DNA from 4 places in the Pelosinus sp. sgz500959 genome. Region 1 is predicted to be linked to each of the others. Evidence: riboswitches for the same ligand, from Rfam matches in the RefSeq annotation. Region 1 holds a riboswitch; each other region holds the start of a gene.
What was found. Region 1 has a riboswitch for S-adenosylmethionine ahead of ACAN52_RS11505 (pyridoxal phosphate-dependent aminotransferase). Riboswitches for the same ligand answer to the same signal wherever they lie in the genome.

Region 1 (4,643 bases):
TTTTTCAAAGAAGATGATTAATTCATCGACTGTTTTGATTTCAGGATTCTGATGATCTAAATCACCAGTATTAAGTTGAGAAAATTTCTTGATACAAACTTTGTCAACAATGGCTGAGTAAAGTTTTCTTTTAGGGCTAAATTTTTTCCCAAAAGTAATGGATACAATTGAGCTTTCAGGATATGAATCTCTTATATCCCCTAAGCGGATAGTACAGTTTTTTGTGCGAGAAATGAGTAGCTTTTCATGGTTTGGTGATTGAAAATTCAATGCGAACATAATTATCCTCCTTAAGATGAATGATTTCCTGATTTTTGCTAATCGCAATACTATAACTTTTCGCCTTTTGTTAGCTAAATCCTTCAATTATGTTAGAATAATAATATTGAAGAATAAAGAAAAGAGGCGATCATGTGATTACGATTAACGATAAAGCCCGCGATTATATCTTAACAAAGGGTGGATGTATTCATGTATTGCATGGTAACGGGGCAGCCATGTGTTGTGGTCGTGTTAATTTTGGTCCATCGATTGAGATTGGTGAACCGCGAGAAATAAGGGATTATACGTTGGTGATGATGAATGAAATTCAGGTTTATCTACCTAAAAATTTTCATATACATTACCCGTTGGTGATTGGATTAGGAAATTTTCTTGGGATAAAAAGTTTACGCATTGAAGGCTGGAAATTACTTTAATTTCTTACCAGCCGACTGCGACTGAACCTTTAAAGTGGTCTTTTATAAAAGCTTTTACTTCATCGGAATGGTAGGCTTTAATTAGTTTTTGGATTGCAGGGTCCTCTTTGTCCTTAGTGCGTACAGCGATAATATTTGCATAAGGAGAATTGATGTCTTCAATTGCGATGGCATCTTTAGTTGGGACTAGACCGGCAGTGATAGCGTAGTTTGTATTGATAGCGGCCAGATCAATATCAGCAAGGGAACGAGGAATTTGAGCCGCATCGAGCTCTTTGATTACGATTTTTTTAGGGTTTTCAATAATATCTGTAACAGCAGCTTTGAGGCCGGCTCCTGGTTTCAATTTGATCAAATTATTACTTTCAAGTAGCAGTAAGGCGCGGCCTCCGTTTGTTGGATCATTTGGAATGGCTACAATCGATCCTTCAGGCAATTCTTTGATATTCTTAATTTTAGTGGAGTAAATGCCCATTGGGAAAATGACAGTTTTGGCTACAGATACAATTTCATATTTACGATCTTTGATGATATTATCAAGATAAGGTTGGTGTTGAAAGCTATTTACGTCAATGTCACCTTGATTTAATGCGACGTTGGGTTGGATATAATCATTGAATTCAACAATTTCAATTTTTAGACCGTCTTTCTCGGCGACTTTTTTTACAACATCCATGACTTCTGCATGAGGACCAGCTGTTACGCCGACTTTTAGTGTTTTTTCTACTTTTGGTGTACTGCTTTGTTGACTGCATCCAGCTAAACCAAGGGTAACGATGAGAACTACCAAAAGGGCAATGAGTTTAAGTGACTTTTTCATAACTATACCTCCATTTATTTTAGTTTTTGTAATCGTTCCATAGCTGCCTCTAGTGTTGAAAATTGTTTGCAAAAGCAAAAACGTATGAACCGATGTTTGTCATTGGCATCTTCTTTATAAAAACTTGAACCAGGTACGACAGCGACTCCCACTTTTTCTGCTAAGTAGCGGGCAAAGTCAATGTCATTTTTCCAACCAAAGGGAGCAATATCAGCCATAATATAATAGGCACCTGAGGGCCTAGCACATTGAAATCCAATCGCAGTCAATTCCTTTAACATGAAATCCCGACGCTGAGCATAAAAACTAATAAGTTTTTGGTAATAACTCTCAGCAAAGCCCAAAGCATGAGCCGCAGCTACCTGTAAGGGAGCCGCAGCGCCCACTGTAAGAAAATCATGCATTTTGCGTATGGATTGACTAATCTGTGGGGAAGCAATGACGTAACCGATACGCCAGCCAGTGACGCTGTAAGTTTTAGAAATACTGTTAATAGTAATAGTGCGTTCAGCCATGCCAGGTAAGGAATAAAGAGGGATATGCTGCGCGTCATCATAGATAATGTGTTCATAGATTTCATCCGTAATTGCTAAGACATCATATTTGATGCATAAGTTAGCAATGAGGGTTAATTCTTCTCGATTAAAAACTTTACCTGTTGGATTATTAGGGGTATTGATGATAATGGCCCTTGTACGTTCAGAAAAAGCGGCTGTTAATTCGTCTACATTAAAGTTAAATTCAGGAGGATGGAGTTGTACATATTTTGGCGTTGCCCCACATAGGATTGCGTCAGGACCGTAATTTTCATAAAAAGGTTGAAAAATAATGACTTCGTCTCCTGGATTGACAGTAGCGAGCAAGGTGGCTACCATGCCTTCTGTCGAACCGCAACACACTGTAATCTGTCGCTCAGGATCAAGCTCGATACCGTAATCTCGTTTGTTTTTAAGAGCAATTGCATCGCGAAGGGACTTAGTGCCCCAGGTAATGGCATATTGATTGTGGTCTTCTAGGATCGCTGTAACTGCTGCTTGTTTGATTTCATCCGATGCGGGGAAATCAGGAAAACCTTGTGCTAGATTGATAGCATTGTGGGCAGTCGCAATGCGAGACATTTCCCGAATCACTGATTCAGTAAAGCGACTAGCTTTCTCGGAAGCGTACCGTACTGCATTTTGCTTAGAGTGTTCATTATTCATATTATCGACTCCTTTGTACTAAAAAATCCTCTTCACAATTATGAAGAGGATTTGATGTAATCGCGATCTTCATCTGTCAGGAAACATTCCTGTTGGAAGTGGCACCTTTTTGCATGTTGCAATGGTTGCCGTAGCTTCATTGGGCCAATCCCTCAGCTAACTCTTGATGAATCTATGTAGTTATTGTTGATAATTTTAGCATGGTCTTAATTTGTATGTCAAGCACAATTTAAATGGAAAAAAATTAGAAATTTTAAGAGTTGACATGTAAATTCACCCATATTATAATAAAAATTAACGATTTTAGTCTTTCTAATAAGGACATAACGGTGTAATGCATGTGTATACGTGTATAGGAGGACGGTGAAAGCCCTGACGGGAGGTCGTTTGTTTGCGACTTTATGTAAGGGGCTTATTTTATTAATGAGGAGGTTTTTTTATGAACGAGGGTCCTACAAAATTTCGGTGGAATTTAGCAATACTTATGTTTTTTATTAGTTTCATTTCTTATATGGATCGTGTAAACTTATCAGTAGCCACTCCAACCATTATGCAAGAATTTGGTTTTGACAAAATTAATATGGGGTTAATGCAAACTGCTTTTTTTGTTGGATATTCTTTGATGCAAATACCTGGCGGAATTATGTCAGAGTATTTCGGTCATCGGCGAGTATTAGCGATCGCAGCTATTTGGTGGTCGGTCTTTACATCAGCTACAGCATTTTGTAATAGCTTTACTTCTTTTGCCATTGTACGTGCGCTTTTTGGTGTGGGCGAAGGACCCATGGCTCCTTCTTTGGGACGGTTTATGTATCGTTGGTTTAACGGAGCCGAAAAAGGGCGAGCCTCTTCATTTATGTTGAGTGGTGTATTTTTTGGGCCTGTAGTTGGTCCATCCATTACAGTGGCCTTAATGATGGCTTTTGGGTGGCGCTCTGTTTTTATTATTTTTGGTGTAGTGGGCGTAGTGCTAGCTGCTCTTTGGTATTATTTAGCTGTTGATTCTCCTCGTAACAGTCGATTTGTCAACTCCGCTGAAGCTGATTATATCGAGGAAGGGCAAAGTCAAGAAGTTGACAAAGAATTAGCGCCATGGAAAAGTTTCTTAGGATCGCCACAGTTCTGGGCGATTGGTATTCAATATTTTATTACGGATTACATTATGTATGTTTTTTTGGCATGGCTACCACTTTACTTAATGGAAGCGCAAAACTTTTCGATGAAGAGTATGGGGATTGCTGCATCATTTCCATGGGCCGCCTTATGTGCAGTCACAATGGTCAGCGGCGTTGTGAGTGATAAATTAGTTTCTGCTGGTGTATCGAAACATAAGGCTAGAACCTTATTTGGTATTGGTGGACTTATTTTATGCTGTATTACCCTGTATCTTGGGGCTGTAGCTACTGTTCCTTGGATGAATGTATTGTGGCTTACAATATCATTGGGTTCTTTAGGTTTCACTTTTAATGCGTCATGGGCGGCTTGCATTGATATTGGTGGTAAGTTTGTCGGATCAGTATCTGGTTGGATGAATTGTTGGGGTAATATTGGTGGGATTGCTGCTCCAACAGTGACAGCGTGGATTGCTACGAATTACGGCTGGCAGGCGGCTATTTTAGCAACTGCTGGTTCGGCTGTAGTTGGCATCATTGCGTGGCTTGTCGTTAAGCCAGATGTTCCTTTGGTTTTAAAAAAAAGCAATAACCACGAAAAAGTTGCATAGGAGAGAGATAAATGTTAAAAGAATTTTCTTTTGGTTTTGGCGATCAAGAAGTAACAATTAATTTGCCGGAAGAACGTGTAATCAATGTTGTTGATGGTAAACCAGCTATACCTGTCACGGATGTAGAGGCTGCGGTTAAAGAGGTCTTAAATCATCCAATTGGTACGCCGCCCTTAAAAGAGGTTGTGCAGGCAGGTGAT
Region 2 (4,643 bases), on a different contig from region 1:
TCAATCCTTGCAATATTGCCATGATGCCTAACCCTAACTTGTCCTGAACAAAACCTTTTTACCAATTCTTCGGCCATCTCAATTTGCTTAAGCCTCTCGGCAGTCACAGGAATACCATAGGCTACACGAGAAGATAAGCAAGCTGCGCTTAATTTATCCCAGGTCGGCAAATTCCATTCTTTTGAGATCTCCCGAATTTCCCCCTTAGTAAGACCCACTTCAAGCAAAGGACTTCGAACTTTTTCAAGTTCTTCGACAGCTTTGATTCCTGGGCGATAATCGGATAAGTCATCCGCATTTGATCCTTCAAGAATCCAGTTATACCCATGTTCTTTGGCCCAAGTGGCTAACACTGAAAAACGTTCTTTTTTGCAATGATAACAACGACTCGTTGTATTCTCTACAAAATCAGGACTATTTAATTCACTAATGTTTAAAAGGATATGCTTAATACCAATTTCTTTCGCAAGTAAAATGGCTTCATCTTTTTCACTTTCAGCCAAGGTTTCTGAAAAAGCAGTCACAGCGACTGCTTTTTCTCCCACAGCACGGAGTGCTGCTGCTGCCAAAAAACTACTATCCACACCACCTGAGAAGGCTACTACTACACTACCAAATCCACTCAATAACTCATGAAGCTCTTTGATTTTCTCCTTATTTTCTCCCATGACTTAATCCCCTTTATCTTTATTTCAAAGCGTCCCTCGCTTTTGTAACTGCATCTTCATTAAATATAGGAAAGGCTAAGGAACCCCCACAAATAGGAGGCACCTTAGCCTTCATTTATTATGATCAGCTAAATGATATTAAAATTTTTATACAGATTTACTGGCCTCTAATGCTTGCGCTAAATCTTCAATGATATCCCGGACATCTTCAATCCCAATGGACAATCGAACCATATCATCTGGTGCCCCAGCACTAGCCCGTTGCTCAGCAGTAAGTTGAGAATGAGTCGTACTTGCGGGATGGATGACCAAGGACTTGGCATCCCCTACGTTTGCAAGCAAGGAAAATAAATTCAATGAATTGATTAATTTCCGACCAGCTTCCAATCCGCCTTTAATACCAAAGGTAAAAATAGAACCTGCGCCTTTTGGCAAATATTTTTGTGCTTTTTCATAATCAGCATGGCTCGCCAGACTTGGATAACTGACCCAACTGACCTGTTCATGTTTTTCAAGATATTGAGCAACAGCCAAGGCGTTTTCAGCATGACGCTGCATACGAAGATGAAGAGTTTCTAGCCCTTGCAGAAATGCAAAACTATTGAAAGGACTTAAACAAGCACCTAAGTCGCGTAAAATTTGTACTCTCAGACGAATGATATAAGCTAAAGGTCCAAGAGCCTCTGTATATTTTAAGCCATGATAACTAGGATCTGGTTCACTGAGCAGTGGGAATTTGCCATTATTCCAGTCGAATTTTCCACTATCAATGACCAGCCCGCCCATTGAAGTTCCATGTCCACCGATAAATTTCGTCGCTGAGTGAATGACAATATCAGCACCAAAGTCGATTGGGCGACAGAGATAAGGAGTTGCAAAGGTACTATCAACAATGAGAGGAATACCATGCTTATGAGCAATTGCAGCCACCTTTTCAATATCAAGGACATCAATTTTAGGATTACCAATGGTTTCTGCATACAAAGCCTTAGTATTCGGCGTAATGGCTTTTTCAAAATTAACAGGATCACTGGGATCAACAAAATGCACTTTAATTCCTAGGCGAGGCAGGTTATAAGCAAACATATTATAAGTTCCACCATACAAAGTAGAGGAACTAACAATTTCATCTCCCGCTTGGGCAATATTGAAAATCGCTGCACTGATGGCTGCATGTCCTGAGGCAAAAGCCAAAGCGCCTACTCCACCTTCTAAAGCTGCGATCCTTTTTTCTAGTACGTCTGTCGTTGGATTCATAAGACGGGTATAAATATTGCCACTTTCTTTTAGCTCAAATAAATTGGCCGCATGTTCACTATCCCTAAAATTATAAGCTGTCGTTTGATAAATAGGCACTGCTCTTGATCCTGTAGTTGGATCTGGCTCTTGCCCTCCATGCACAGCTAATGATTCAAACCGCAAATTTTCTGGTAATGCCATTATAACACCCTCCATTTTTTGTTGATCTATATTACTAGCCTTCAGTTGACTGATCAGCTTGTTCTTCGTTTATATACCATCACCATAGAGGCCCACCAAGGCAGCAAACCGCTGTTTTTCCGTACGATCAATTTGAATGATCCGACCTTCTTTAATTACAATCACAACTTGCCCATATTCCATATTTTCAAAAGCTTCTAAAATTCTCGCCCTCACCCCTGGAATATCACAATTTTCTTTTAACCCTTGCGGTAGTTCGCAACTTTTTCCATTTAATTCCGCTGGCCTAATTTTTTCATTTCTTTCGATTTGCACTAAACGCGAATCTTGATAAATTAAAGCAACATTTCCATGAAACGTATTGTTCAAGATGGTCATAATCTGATCCATGGCACAAGGACTAACAGCATTTTTTTTTGATTTTAGTACTGTTTTATTCTCTTTTGGTAACATATAAACACCTCTACAGTCATTATTCTCAAAGAAAACTTGGCTTGCACCAAGCCTTAGTTGCCCTTGCTTGTAATCGAGAAAGTGTTATACTTTCTGATTCCAAAAATATCCCCTTTCCGAAGAAAGGGGATTCATCTACAATCGCCTTTCTCTCATCTTACAGGAAAGCTCCTGCTGGAATTAGCACCTCTGTGCAATTGCACTGGTTGCCGGGTGTCATCGGGCCATTCCCTCGACCTCTCTGGATAAGAGTAGTATGCTATTAATTTTATTATTGATAATAACATGATGCTTTATCGGTGTCAATGCTTATTAATAAATCTGTTTATAAAGAAAACTTGATTTTAATCAAGGCTCAGCAGAGAGTAAAGTCTTATAATAACGAAGGCTGTGAAGTTGAGTTCCCTTCACAGCCTCTAGATTCCCAAATCAGCTTATTTTAATTTTCCACCTTCGATAACAATATCTTCTGGGTTAAGAGTTTCTCCATACACAGGTTTTAAGGTTGCATCATAAGCTTTGTGAACAAAATTTTCTTTACCAAGAGTTTCTAATTCTGTGTTAATCCAGTTTAGGAGTTCTGCATTACCTTTTTTAACAGCAGGCGCGATGGTATCAAGACTACCTAATGTTGAAACACCTACATTAAAGCCTGCATTCTCCTTTGCCCACGCAAATAGTAAAGTATTATCATTAGACAAAGCAACGCCACGTTTATCTTTCAAAGCCTCAAAGGATTGTGTAATTTGATCAAATTTTAATAATTCTACATCTGGATGATTTTTGGTGAAATAAGTTTCAGCAGTGGTGCCTTTAACCACAATCAGTTTTTTACCTTTTAGTTGATCGACAGAAGTAATCTGCTCACCAGATGGTGACACGACACCAAGAGCAACTTTCATGTACGGATTCGCAAAATCAACTTTTTTCTTTCTGTCTTCAGTAACCGTGAAGTTTGCTAAAATAAGATCCACCTTATTAGCCTCAAGGAATTCCACTCTGCTCGCTGGTTCAGCTAATACATACTCAATCTTGGATTCATCACCAAGAAGATCTTTCGCAAATCGTTTGGCAATATAAACATCAAATCCTTGATTTTTGCCATTTGCATCCACAAAACCAAATGGAGGTTTATCACCAAATACACCGATTCTGATTACCCCACGTTTTTTGATGTCTTCAATGCTCCCCTTGGCAACTGTCTGCTCCGTTTTGGTATCAGGTGTTTTTGTAGTCGTTGTTGAACCGCAACCTGCTAATACTCCAACTAGTGCCATGGCACTCAATGCAACTGCTACTATTTTCTTTAAATTTTTCATGTAAAACTCTCCTTTTTTTTAATTAATATTGAAATATATTTAAAAATTGCCGGGCACGTTCGGTTTTGGGCGTTGTGAAAAATTCTTCTGGACCGGCAATTTCACAGACTTTCCCAAAATCAACAAATACGATCCGATCGGCAACAGATCGGGCAAATCCCATTTCGTGAGTAACAATTACCATGGTCATTCCTTGTTTGGCAAGGCCTAGTATGACATCGAGAACCTCGCGTACCATTTCAGGGTCAAGAGCTGCTGTTACTTCATCAAAAAGCATAATTTCTGGATTCATGCACAAAGCTCTCACAATCGCAATCCGTTGCTTCTGTCCTCCTGAGAGCTGGCGTGGATACGCATCTTTACGATCCAGTAAGCCTACGCGGTCAAGTAATTGTTCGGCTTGTTTCATGACTTCATCTCTGTCTCTATGTTGGACTTTTTCAGGACCTAACAAAATATTTTCAATCACTGTCATATGAGGAAACAAGTCATAGTTTTGAAAAACCATACCGATTTTTTGACGAATGTGTTGCCATTCTACATCCTTTTGTGTGAGGCTATGACCATGAAAAGTAATATCACCGCCTTGAATTTCTTCAAGGCCATTAAGGCAACGTAGAAAAGTACTTTTACCACAACCAGATGGACCGAGAATAACGACTACCTCTCCTTGATGAATGCTCAGATCAATCTGATCTAAGGCAATTTTTCCATCATATTCCTTATATAAGTTTTTTACTTCAAGCAGCACTTGATTATTTTC
Region 3 (4,643 bases), on a different contig from region 1:
TTAGCTACTTTTATTGTCTTAATTTCCAATACAAGTAAACTTATCCCAATAATTAACAAACCACCTACGGCTGTCATTTCTCGAATCATTGCTTCAGAAATAAAACCGCTCAAACTACTTGCTAATAACGTCAGTGTCCCTTGGTATAGTAATACGGAAATACTTGATAAAGCTACACCAATTCCCATACCAGAAGCAAATACAACTGATGCAACAGCATCAAGCATGGATTTTGCATATAAAGTGCTCGCATCACCTGTTAAGCCATCTTGTATAGAACCCACAATTGCCATTGCACCTACACAAAACACTAAACTACCAGTAATGAAGCCTTCTCCGACACTACCATACTTGTTTCCCATTTTCATTGTCAACCATTGTCCAACCCGATTTAAACACCGATCGATGTCCATAAATTCGCCAATCAGACCACCAATGACGATACTAATGATGATAATCAGTATATTTTGTGTCTTTAAAGCCATCTGTAACCCAATCAACCCTATTGATAATGATAAACCTTGCATCACGGTTTGCTGATATTTTACTGGGACATTCTTTTTTAATAAAAGCCCAATTAATGATCCACAAACGATCCCAACGAAATTTACTAATGTCCCTTTCAATTCAGCCCCCAACTCCTTGAACAATCTATTTTACAGTTTCAAGAGCCTTAGTGCAACTATACATTCACAAAACGTAATCGCCAAGACCTATTTATTAAATTTAAAAGTTCTTAAGACCATCAAAATTACTATATCTCATGAAAATTTCATATAATGTTTCACGTGAAACATTATATGACCCTTTTCATTTCTATACAACAAATATCCCCTTCGGTTTATTTGATATTGCTGTCGATTCTCCACTTAGAATGTCAAGAATACGCTCAAAATCTTCAGGGGAATAAAATTCAATTTCTATTTTGCTTTTTAGTTTACCAGGTTTTATTTTCACCTGTGTCCCCAAAATTAATTTTAATCGATCTTCAGCTTCAACTACAAAAATTCCTTTTTCATCTGATGATTTCATCGTTTGTTTAGCTGGTTTAGGAATTTCACATAATCGTTTAACCAATTCCTCTGCACCACGCGCTGACAAATCATCTTCAATAATGATCTCTGCTGCTTCTAGTTGTAATTCACTGGTCTCTAATGCCAATAAGGGGCGAGCTTGTCCCATTGATAATGTTCCACGTGAAACATATTCTTGAACTGTTGGATGCAAATTTAACAACCGTACCATATTGGCGATCAGAGAGCGACTTCGTCCGACTTTACGACCAACTTCTTCCTGTGTTAATGAAAGTTCATCCATTAGCCGACGATAAGCTAACGCTTCTTCAATTGCATTTAAATCTTCTCGTTGTATATTTTCAATGAGTGCGATTTCAGTCATTTCCCCATCAGTATATTCTTTAACGATTGCTGGGATCTCATTCATACCAGCTTGCTTAGAAGCTCGCCAACGACGTTCGCCAGCAACAATTTCATAACCATTTAATACTTTTCTAAGAACAATTGGTTGCAATATGCCATATTGCGCGATGGAATCTGCTAGTTCAGTGAGTGCCTCTGGATCAAACACACGCCGTGGTTGAAATTTGTTAGGACTTATTTTTTCGATGGGAATATTATTTATAATGGGTTGTTCTTCACCATTACTACCACCTGAAAATAATGCATCAAGCCCCCGCCCGAGACCTCGCTGAGTTTTATTCATGATCGATCACCTCTCTTGCCAAATCAAAATATACCTGTGCTCCTTTAGATTTAGGATCATATTTGATTACGGGTTGACCATGACTCGGCGCTTCGCTAAGACGGACATTACGAGGAATAATTGTTTGATATACTTTATGACGAAAGTGATTCTTAACTTCATCAACAACTTGAATTGATAAATTTGTTCGTGCATCAAACATGGTTAACACGACTCCTTCTAAAGACAATGCTGGGTTTAAATTTTTCTGCACAAGTGTTACAGTATTCATTAATTGAGAGAGACCTTCTAATGCATAAAATTCACATTGGATAGGCACCAATACAGAATTAGCTGCCGTTAAGGCGTTAATTGTCAATAATCCTAAAGATGGAGGGCAATCAATAATCACATACTCATAGTTATATTTGACATTATCCAACACCCGTTTAAGTTTAGTTTCTCTTGACATAATTGACACCAATTCTATTTCGGCACCTGCTAATTGAATTGTCGCTGGTAAAAGCATCAAATTTTCAATCTGGGTTTTTAAAATAACATTTTCTGCTGGTATGTCATTAACTAAAATATCATAAATAGATTGTTTAATTTTGGTTTTATCGAAACCAAAACCACTCGTAGAATTACCTTGGGGATCAAGATCAACTAGTAATACTTTTTTGCCTAACTCAGCTAAACAGGCACTCAAATTAACAGAAGTCGTTGTTTTACCTACGCCACCTTTTTGATTGGCAATTGCAATAACCTTTAACAATCAATTCACCTCATCTTCTTATTTATATTTCAAATCTAGCCCTTATTATCTTAATAGCCACCAGCCACGAAATATTTGATATTTTTAGTCATTCCACACTCTCAATAACATTTCCTGCCGAAAATAGCATGGATAAATAGAAGTCCTAGTAAAAACCCTTCTTTTGAAGTAAACTTTTCTAATCTCAAGCCTTAGTATAAAGAAAAACCTCTATTTACCTCACTTTCAACTGCCAATATAAACTAAATCCTTTCTACTTAACATCAAGAAGATCATCTATTTTTTATTTATAAAAACATTGACATTTATGACATTCTGCTTTATTATAAGTTAAAATTTTATCATTTGTTCTCTTATCGAGAGTGGTCGAGGGACTGGCCCTATGACACCCAGCAACCAGCATAATGCAAATGGTGCTAAGTCCAGCAGAGTCTCATCATTCTGAAAGATAAGAGGAAAGAATAGTTTATATAAAATAAGCCTCTTTCCTCAAGGAATAGGGCTTATTTTTTGTATAAAGAAAACTTGACTTTGGTCAAGCCTTAGCGCAGACCAAAGTCTTAGTTGCTCTTACTTGTAATCAAGAAAGTGCTATACTTTCTGATTACGCAAAAAATATCTCTTTTGAAACTGCTGGTTATTGTTTTCAAGAATAGAGTAAACTGATAAAATGTACTTATAATATGAAGTGAAAATCTAATCATTATTTAAGAAATTTTTTTGATAAACTGACTAAAATAGCTATAAAAAATAATACGAGGAGGAATACAATGCCAGTCTATAACCCAGCTTTAAAACCTCTCAATCTTAGTGAGATAAAACGTTATTCCGGTTTAGATCAATATGCGGAATTTCCTTCTGAATTAATTGACCAAGCTTGTACAGAATCATATCTTCTAGTTCAGCCTCAGGCCACATGGCAAATATATGATTATGATGCGAATACCGCTACAATTATGGGATCTCCTCCCCTTACATTACACGCACCTAAAATTATTAATTATTTGTCTCAAGCTATACAGATTGCAGTAATAGGTTTAACGATCGGTCCAAAGCTTGAACAGAAAGTCAGTAACTATTTTTCCAATGGTGAATATACATCAGGCTTGTTACTAGACGCCGCAGGTACAACAGCCGTCGAAGTAGCAGCCGATCAAGTATGTGATTTTATAAAAAATCAAGCTATGCGCCAAGGCTATCTAACCCTCCCCCGTTTTAGCCCTGGATATGGAGGATGGGATATTACTGTACAACCTCTTATTTTAGATTTAGCCAATGGAGATGCTATTAACTTAAAAGTTACAGAATCGTGTATGTTATTACCACGTAAATCAATTACTGCAGTCATTGGAATTACTGCTCATCAGCATGATACAAACGTTGGCTACATGTATCAAGATACAACTTGCCCTCAATGTACACAAATAAATTGTCTGGCTAGAAAGGATTGAAATAACTATGATTTATATTTTTGATGGTGCTATGGGAACTATGCTACATGATGCCGGTTTGCCAACAGGTGCCTGCCCTGAATTGTGGAATATTGAGCAACCAGCAGCCATAACAGCAATACATAAAAGTTATGTTGATAGTGGTGCTGATATTATCGAAACCAATACCTTTGGTGCCAATCGTATCAAATTAACACATTATGGCCTACAAGATAAGGTCGCTGCAATCAATGTGGCTGCTGTTCATGCTGCTCGAGCGGCATGCGGCCCCCACACCAAAATCGCAGGGTCCGTAGGTCCTACTGGTAAATTAATTGCGCCGTTAGGGGATTTAACTTTCGACTATGCTTATGAAGTCTTTTTCGAACAAATTAATGCCCTCGATCAAGCTAATGTTGATATGATTATTATTGAGACAATTATTGATATTCAAGAAATGCGTGCTGCCCTCCTTGCGGCTAAAGCAGCAACGAAGAAACCCATTATTTGTCAAATGTCTTTTGAAGAAGATGGACGCACAGTTACGGGTACTGATCCTGTTACTGCAGCAATTATACTCGAAGCAATGGGTGCTGATATTATTGGTGCAAATTGCTCTTTAGGCCCATCTCAATTATTGACTATTGTTGAAAAATTATCCAAAATTATTACTTGTCCCATTAGTATTCAACCAAATGCAGGAATGCCAAAACTGGTAAATAAACAGACAGTCTTTC
Region 4 (4,643 bases), on a different contig from region 1:
GGAGTTTGCAGATGCCGCTGGTTTTGCGGCTGCGGAGGCTATGGGGGATGAAAGAGCTGTTAAAACCTTTACACTAATGAAAATTGTTGGTCGTGATATGTTTGTCGGCATATGGGCCATTATGGTTGCTTTTTTATCAGTGACAGTGTGGGAAAATAAAAATTCTGCTACCGCTGAGCGTATTGATAAAGGGGAAATTTGGCGCCGCTTTCCCAAATTTATCATTGGTTTTTTTGCAGCATCCATCTTTATTACTGTGCTGCTTGCGATGATAGAACCTAAAACTGCATCGACTTTTTCAAAAGAGGCGTTAGGTTACATCAAGACTTTGCGTGGTTGGGCATTTACGTGGACTTTTTTAAGCATTGGATTTACGACTCGTTTTCGTGAGTTAACTTCTTTCGGCTGGAAGCCGCTAGTCGCCTTTGCAATTGGTGTATTGATTAATGTTCCTCTTGGTTATTGGTTATCAAACGTATTATTTGTAAATTATTGGATGAATATCTAATGATTTAAACTTCATGAAACTAAAAAAATGACTAAAAGATTAGATTGCCACGGCATTAAAGGAGAAATCATGGAAAAATCAATGGTAGATCATATGACTCGTATTATTCTAAAACCAGTGGAAGAACCTGTATTTTTTGGTCATTTTCCTAAGAATCATGAGGTTGATGCCCGATCTGTAAGGGATTTTGGTCTTCAATTACAACATAAAGCAGAACGGGTTGCTTTAATGATGGAATTGCTTGCGGTAAAGGGATTTGCTTTTAGTTTTCATAAAAATGCTATTTTTGCTGATTCATCAGTGATGGAAGCTCAAGAAGCAAAGGAATACCTACTTGAGAATGGATTCCATGATCAAGAATTTCAAATCTTTCTAGAATATGGACGAAAATGGGGAATTATGTAAAGAAGTCTGTCTTCCATCGGTTTTTTTACCGATGGGAGACAGACTTCTATCATACAGGTTATTATAACAAGGAAAGATCGAAAGGTGTTTCTTGGTAAACATAGTAATTCAGCCAATTAGAAAAAAGCAGGTTGGCTGCACTACGCCAAAGAACAACTGGTGGTTGTGTCGGGTCATCATTGGGATAATAATTTTGTGGGATTTGAACTGAGAGGCCTTGGGCAAGATCACGGTCATATTCAGCTTTGAGGGAGAGAGGATCATACTCCGAATGACCTGCGATGAAAAATTGTCGGCCTTTTAGATCGGCAGCGGCATAAACACCAGAGACCTCAGATTCAGAAAGAATGTGTAGTTCTGGAATCTTCTCAATATCTTCTCTTTTAAATTCAGTATGCCTAGAATGAGGAACGTGGAAGATATCATCAAAACCACGGAATAATTTGATCGGTTGTGTACAGCTTTTTTGGTGAGGAAAAACTCCAAATATTTTTTGAGCAAGGTCATACTTTGGAATGCCATAATGATAGTAGAGTCCAGCTTGAGAAGCCCAACAAATGTGGAGAGTCGAATATACGTGGGTTTTACTCCATTCCATGATTTTGCACAATTCATCCCAATAGGCAACTTCCTCAAAAGGAAGCTGTTCGACAGGTGCACCTGTAATGATCATACCGTCATAGTTACGATCCTTTACATCGTCGAATGTTTCATAAAATTTAATGAGATGTTCTTGAGAGGTATTTGTAGGTGAATAGGTAGCCGTATACATGAAGTCGACTTCTACTTGTAAAGGTGAGTTACCTAGCAGACGAAGAAGTTGTGTTTCAGTTGTGATTTTGATTGGCATTAGATTTAAAATTAATATTCTAAGAGGACGTATATCTTGTGTATAAGCCCGGTTTTCATGAATGACAAAGATGTTTTCGCTTTCAAGGATATTAGTAGCCGGTAAGTTATTGGGAATTTTGATTGGCATGTTGTATTCCTCCATTTTTTCTTTGTATGTAAAAGAGCCCCTTTCCGAGGAAAGGGGCTCTTTAAACCGCACATTCCTCTCATCTTTCAGGATTACTCCTGCTGGAATTAGCACCGTTGCATTGCTGCCGGCTGCCGGGTGTCATAGGGCCAGTCCCTCGACCTCTCTAGATAAGAGTTTATTATTTATTTTTTTATTATAATATCATAAGCAATCAGTAAAGTCAAAGTGAAATTCAATTGATGGATTATAATTTCATTAAGGATTAATTTTCAAGCAATTTAAGTCCTAGATCGTTGACCGTTTGTATATCTTTATCAGCACCGCGTCCTTGTGTTGTTAGATAGTTGCCAATCAGCATACCGTTGATACCAGATAAAAAACCTAAAGGAACGAGTTCGCCTAGATTGCGTTCTCTGCCGCCAGCATAACGAAGAATTTTGGTTGGCAGAATCAAACGGAAAATGGCAAAAGTTTGTAAAATTTCCATAGGATTTAGTTTTTCTTGATTTTCCAGCGCTGTGCCTTTAACTGGGTTTAAGACGTTAATGGGAATTGAGTCTACGTTTAATTCTTTAAGGGTGAAGGCCAGTTCAATGCGTTGACGCCATGTTTCGCCCATACCGATAATTCCACCGGAACACACTTCAATATCAGCGGCTTTTACACGTTTGATTGTATCAATACGTTCTTGATAGGTGTGGCTTGTACAGATTTCTTTAAAATAACTTTCACTTGTTTCTAAGTTATGATGATAGCGAGTAATACCTGCTTCTTTTAAAGCACTTACATGGTCTTCTTGGAGTGTTCCAAGTGAACAACAACGTTGCAGGGAGGTTTCAGTGCCAATTCGTTCAATTGCAGCGGTGATTTTTGCGAAATCTCGATCGCCTTCCATACCACAGCCAGATGTTACGACGCAGAAACGGTAAGCATGATCGGCTTCGGCTTTTTGCGCAGCTTTGATAATATCATCTTCATTCATGAGAGGATATACATCCACATCCACATCGTGATGGACAGATTGGGCACAAAACTTACAGTTTTCAGAGCAGCCGCCTGAACGAGCATTGAGAATTTGGCATGTATCAACATAAGAACCTGTAAATTTCTCGCGAATTTTATTGGCTACGCCTAGCAGCATTGGAATATCTGCTTCCTCAATTGTTGTTAAAGCCATTGCCTCATCAAAAGTAATGTCATTGCCATTTAATATTTTTTTGCCTAATGAAAAAATTAAATCATAGTTTGTCATGGTAATTCCTCCTCTTATTAGTTAGTCTTTTAAAATTTGGCTGGGACTAAGCCTGCATCTTGTACCATTTGAAAATCTGCTGCAGAATCGCGACCGCTGAAGGTTAGATAATTGCCAATAATAAGTCCATTTGCTCCTGAAAGCATAAGTTGACCTTGCATATCTCGTAGGTTTAGCTCACGGCCGCCAGCGGGGCGGATGATTTTATTAGGTAAAATAAAACGAAAAATAGCAAAGGATTTGATAATATCTAAAGGTGTTGGAGGAGTGACATCCTCAAAGGCAGTTCCTTTAATTGGATTAAGAATATTGATTGGAATAGAAGTTGCATCTAGTTCTCGCAAAGAAAAAGCTAAATCAACACGATCTTGCCAAGATTCACCCATACCAATAATTCCACCAGTACAAAGTTCCATACCAGCTGTTTTCGCAGCTTGAATCGTTGCTAAACGTTCTTCATAAGAGTGAGTTGTGCATACAAAAGGATAGAAATTTTTGCTCGTTTCTAAATTATGAGCGTATCGTTTGATGCCGCTAGCTGCTAATGCATGCGCTTGGGCAAGGGTCAAGGTACCAAGGTTAGCGCAAACTTTTAGATCTGTTTTATCCATAATCGATTCGATTGCTGTAATAATATTTTGAAAATCTGGATCATGATCCATTCCTTTACCACTCGTGACAATACTGATCCGTTTAGCCCCTTCTTGCTGGGCTTTTTGAGCAGAGTGGGTAATTTCTGCAGTGCTCCGTAAGTCATAAACTGGGGCATCGGTAGAGTGATAGACAGATTGGGAGCAAAATTTACAGTCTTCTGAACACATACCAGAGCGTGCGCTCACCAATCCACACATGTCAACCTCATTACCAGTAAACTTCTGGCGAATTTTATTCGCAAAAGCCGCAAGTAGGGGAATATCATCAGTCATTACTGTTGTTAGCTCAAGGGAATCTTCATAACTAATTTGATTGCCTTGTAATATGTATTCTCCAAGGGCAATAATGCCACGATAATCCATGTCTAGCCTCCTTGTATTTACCATATAAAACGTTGTTGAGTTAGAGATGGTAAATTTAATGTTAACTAATTAAAAATAAATGGTTAACGATTTGAATAAATGTATTTTACTACTTTTTTCAAAGATTGTAAAATACATTTTTCAATCTTTAAATTTAATCTTCTGGTAAGGATAACATGAAGTATCTTAACTGAGTAAGTTTATCAATTACAAAGAAAGACTTGGTGCACTTCATCAATGCATCAAGTCTTTCTTTCAGATGGTACGGCTGATTTTAAACGGGTTTAAAAGGATTAAATGAAAATAGGCGACCATTTGGCGTCGAATATAATACTTTTTGTTTTCTCTTTTTGGTGATTGGTGTATGAAGTGAATAATTAAGTAATAATTCGTGAGATAGCTCAGGATAAGGTGTACCATCAAGTTTTTTTACTTGGTCTTTTTTGATCCATTCTTCGATATCGGCAAATGTGAATTCAG

Region 2: it holds a riboswitch for S-adenosylmethionine, as region 1 does, so the genes downstream of both, ACAN52_RS06525 (DUF2292 domain-containing protein) here and ACAN52_RS11505 (pyridoxal phosphate-dependent aminotransferase) in region 1, are expected to answer to the same signal.
Region 3: it holds a riboswitch for S-adenosylmethionine, as region 1 does, so the genes downstream of both, ACAN52_RS20340 (methionine synthase) here and ACAN52_RS11505 (pyridoxal phosphate-dependent aminotransferase) in region 1, are expected to answer to the same signal.
Region 4: it holds a riboswitch for S-adenosylmethionine, as region 1 does, so the genes downstream of both, metA (homoserine O-succinyltransferase) here and ACAN52_RS11505 (pyridoxal phosphate-dependent aminotransferase) in region 1, are expected to answer to the same signal.

Annotation. Positions count from the first base shown of each region.
Region 1 covers NZ_JBGJZL010000006.1:195,063-199,705, reverse strand. Annotated here, with positions in the region: gene ACAN52_RS11520 (ASCH domain-containing protein) at 1-279, opposite strand, end outside; gene ACAN52_RS11515 (CC/Se motif family (seleno)protein) at 414-698, shown strand; gene ACAN52_RS11510 (MetQ/NlpA family ABC transporter substrate-binding protein) at 703-1,518, opposite strand; gene ACAN52_RS11505 (pyridoxal phosphate-dependent aminotransferase) at 1,533-2,720, opposite strand; SAM riboswitch class I at 2,787-2,893, opposite strand; gene ACAN52_RS11500 (MFS transporter) at 3,160-4,443, shown strand; gene larA (nickel-dependent lactate racemase) at 4,455-4,643, shown strand, end outside.
Region 2 covers NZ_JBGJZL010000003.1:350,025-354,667, reverse strand. Annotated here, with positions in the region: gene larE (ATP-dependent sacrificial sulfur transferase LarE) at 1-668, opposite strand, end outside; gene ACAN52_RS06530 (homocysteine synthase) at 816-2,108, opposite strand; gene ACAN52_RS06525 (DUF2292 domain-containing protein) at 2,178-2,561, opposite strand; SAM riboswitch class I at 2,711-2,813, opposite strand; gene ACAN52_RS06520 (cysteine ABC transporter substrate-binding protein) at 2,996-3,880, opposite strand; gene ACAN52_RS06515 (amino acid ABC transporter ATP-binding protein) at 3,903-4,643, opposite strand, start outside.
Region 3 covers NZ_JBGJZL010000020.1:14,159-18,801, forward strand. Annotated here, with positions in the region: gene ACAN52_RS20325 (DUF554 domain-containing protein) at 1-626, opposite strand, end outside; gene ACAN52_RS20330 (ParB/RepB/Spo0J family partition protein) at 817-1,722, opposite strand; gene ACAN52_RS20335 (ParA family protein) at 1,715-2,476, opposite strand; SAM riboswitch class I at 2,827-2,931, shown strand; gene ACAN52_RS20340 (methionine synthase) at 3,247-3,927, shown strand; gene ACAN52_RS20345 (homocysteine S-methyltransferase family protein) at 3,935-4,643, shown strand, end outside.
Region 4 covers NZ_JBGJZL010000003.1:355,806-360,448, forward strand. Annotated here, with positions in the region: gene ACAN52_RS06540 (YeiH family protein) at 1-508, shown strand, start outside; gene ACAN52_RS06545 (hypothetical protein) at 578-913, shown strand; gene metA (homoserine O-succinyltransferase) at 975-1,892, opposite strand; SAM riboswitch class I at 1,969-2,069, opposite strand; gene bioB (biotin synthase BioB) at 2,158-3,147, opposite strand; gene bioB (biotin synthase BioB) at 3,177-4,163, opposite strand; gene ACAN52_RS06565 (hypothetical protein) at 4,438-4,643, opposite strand, start outside.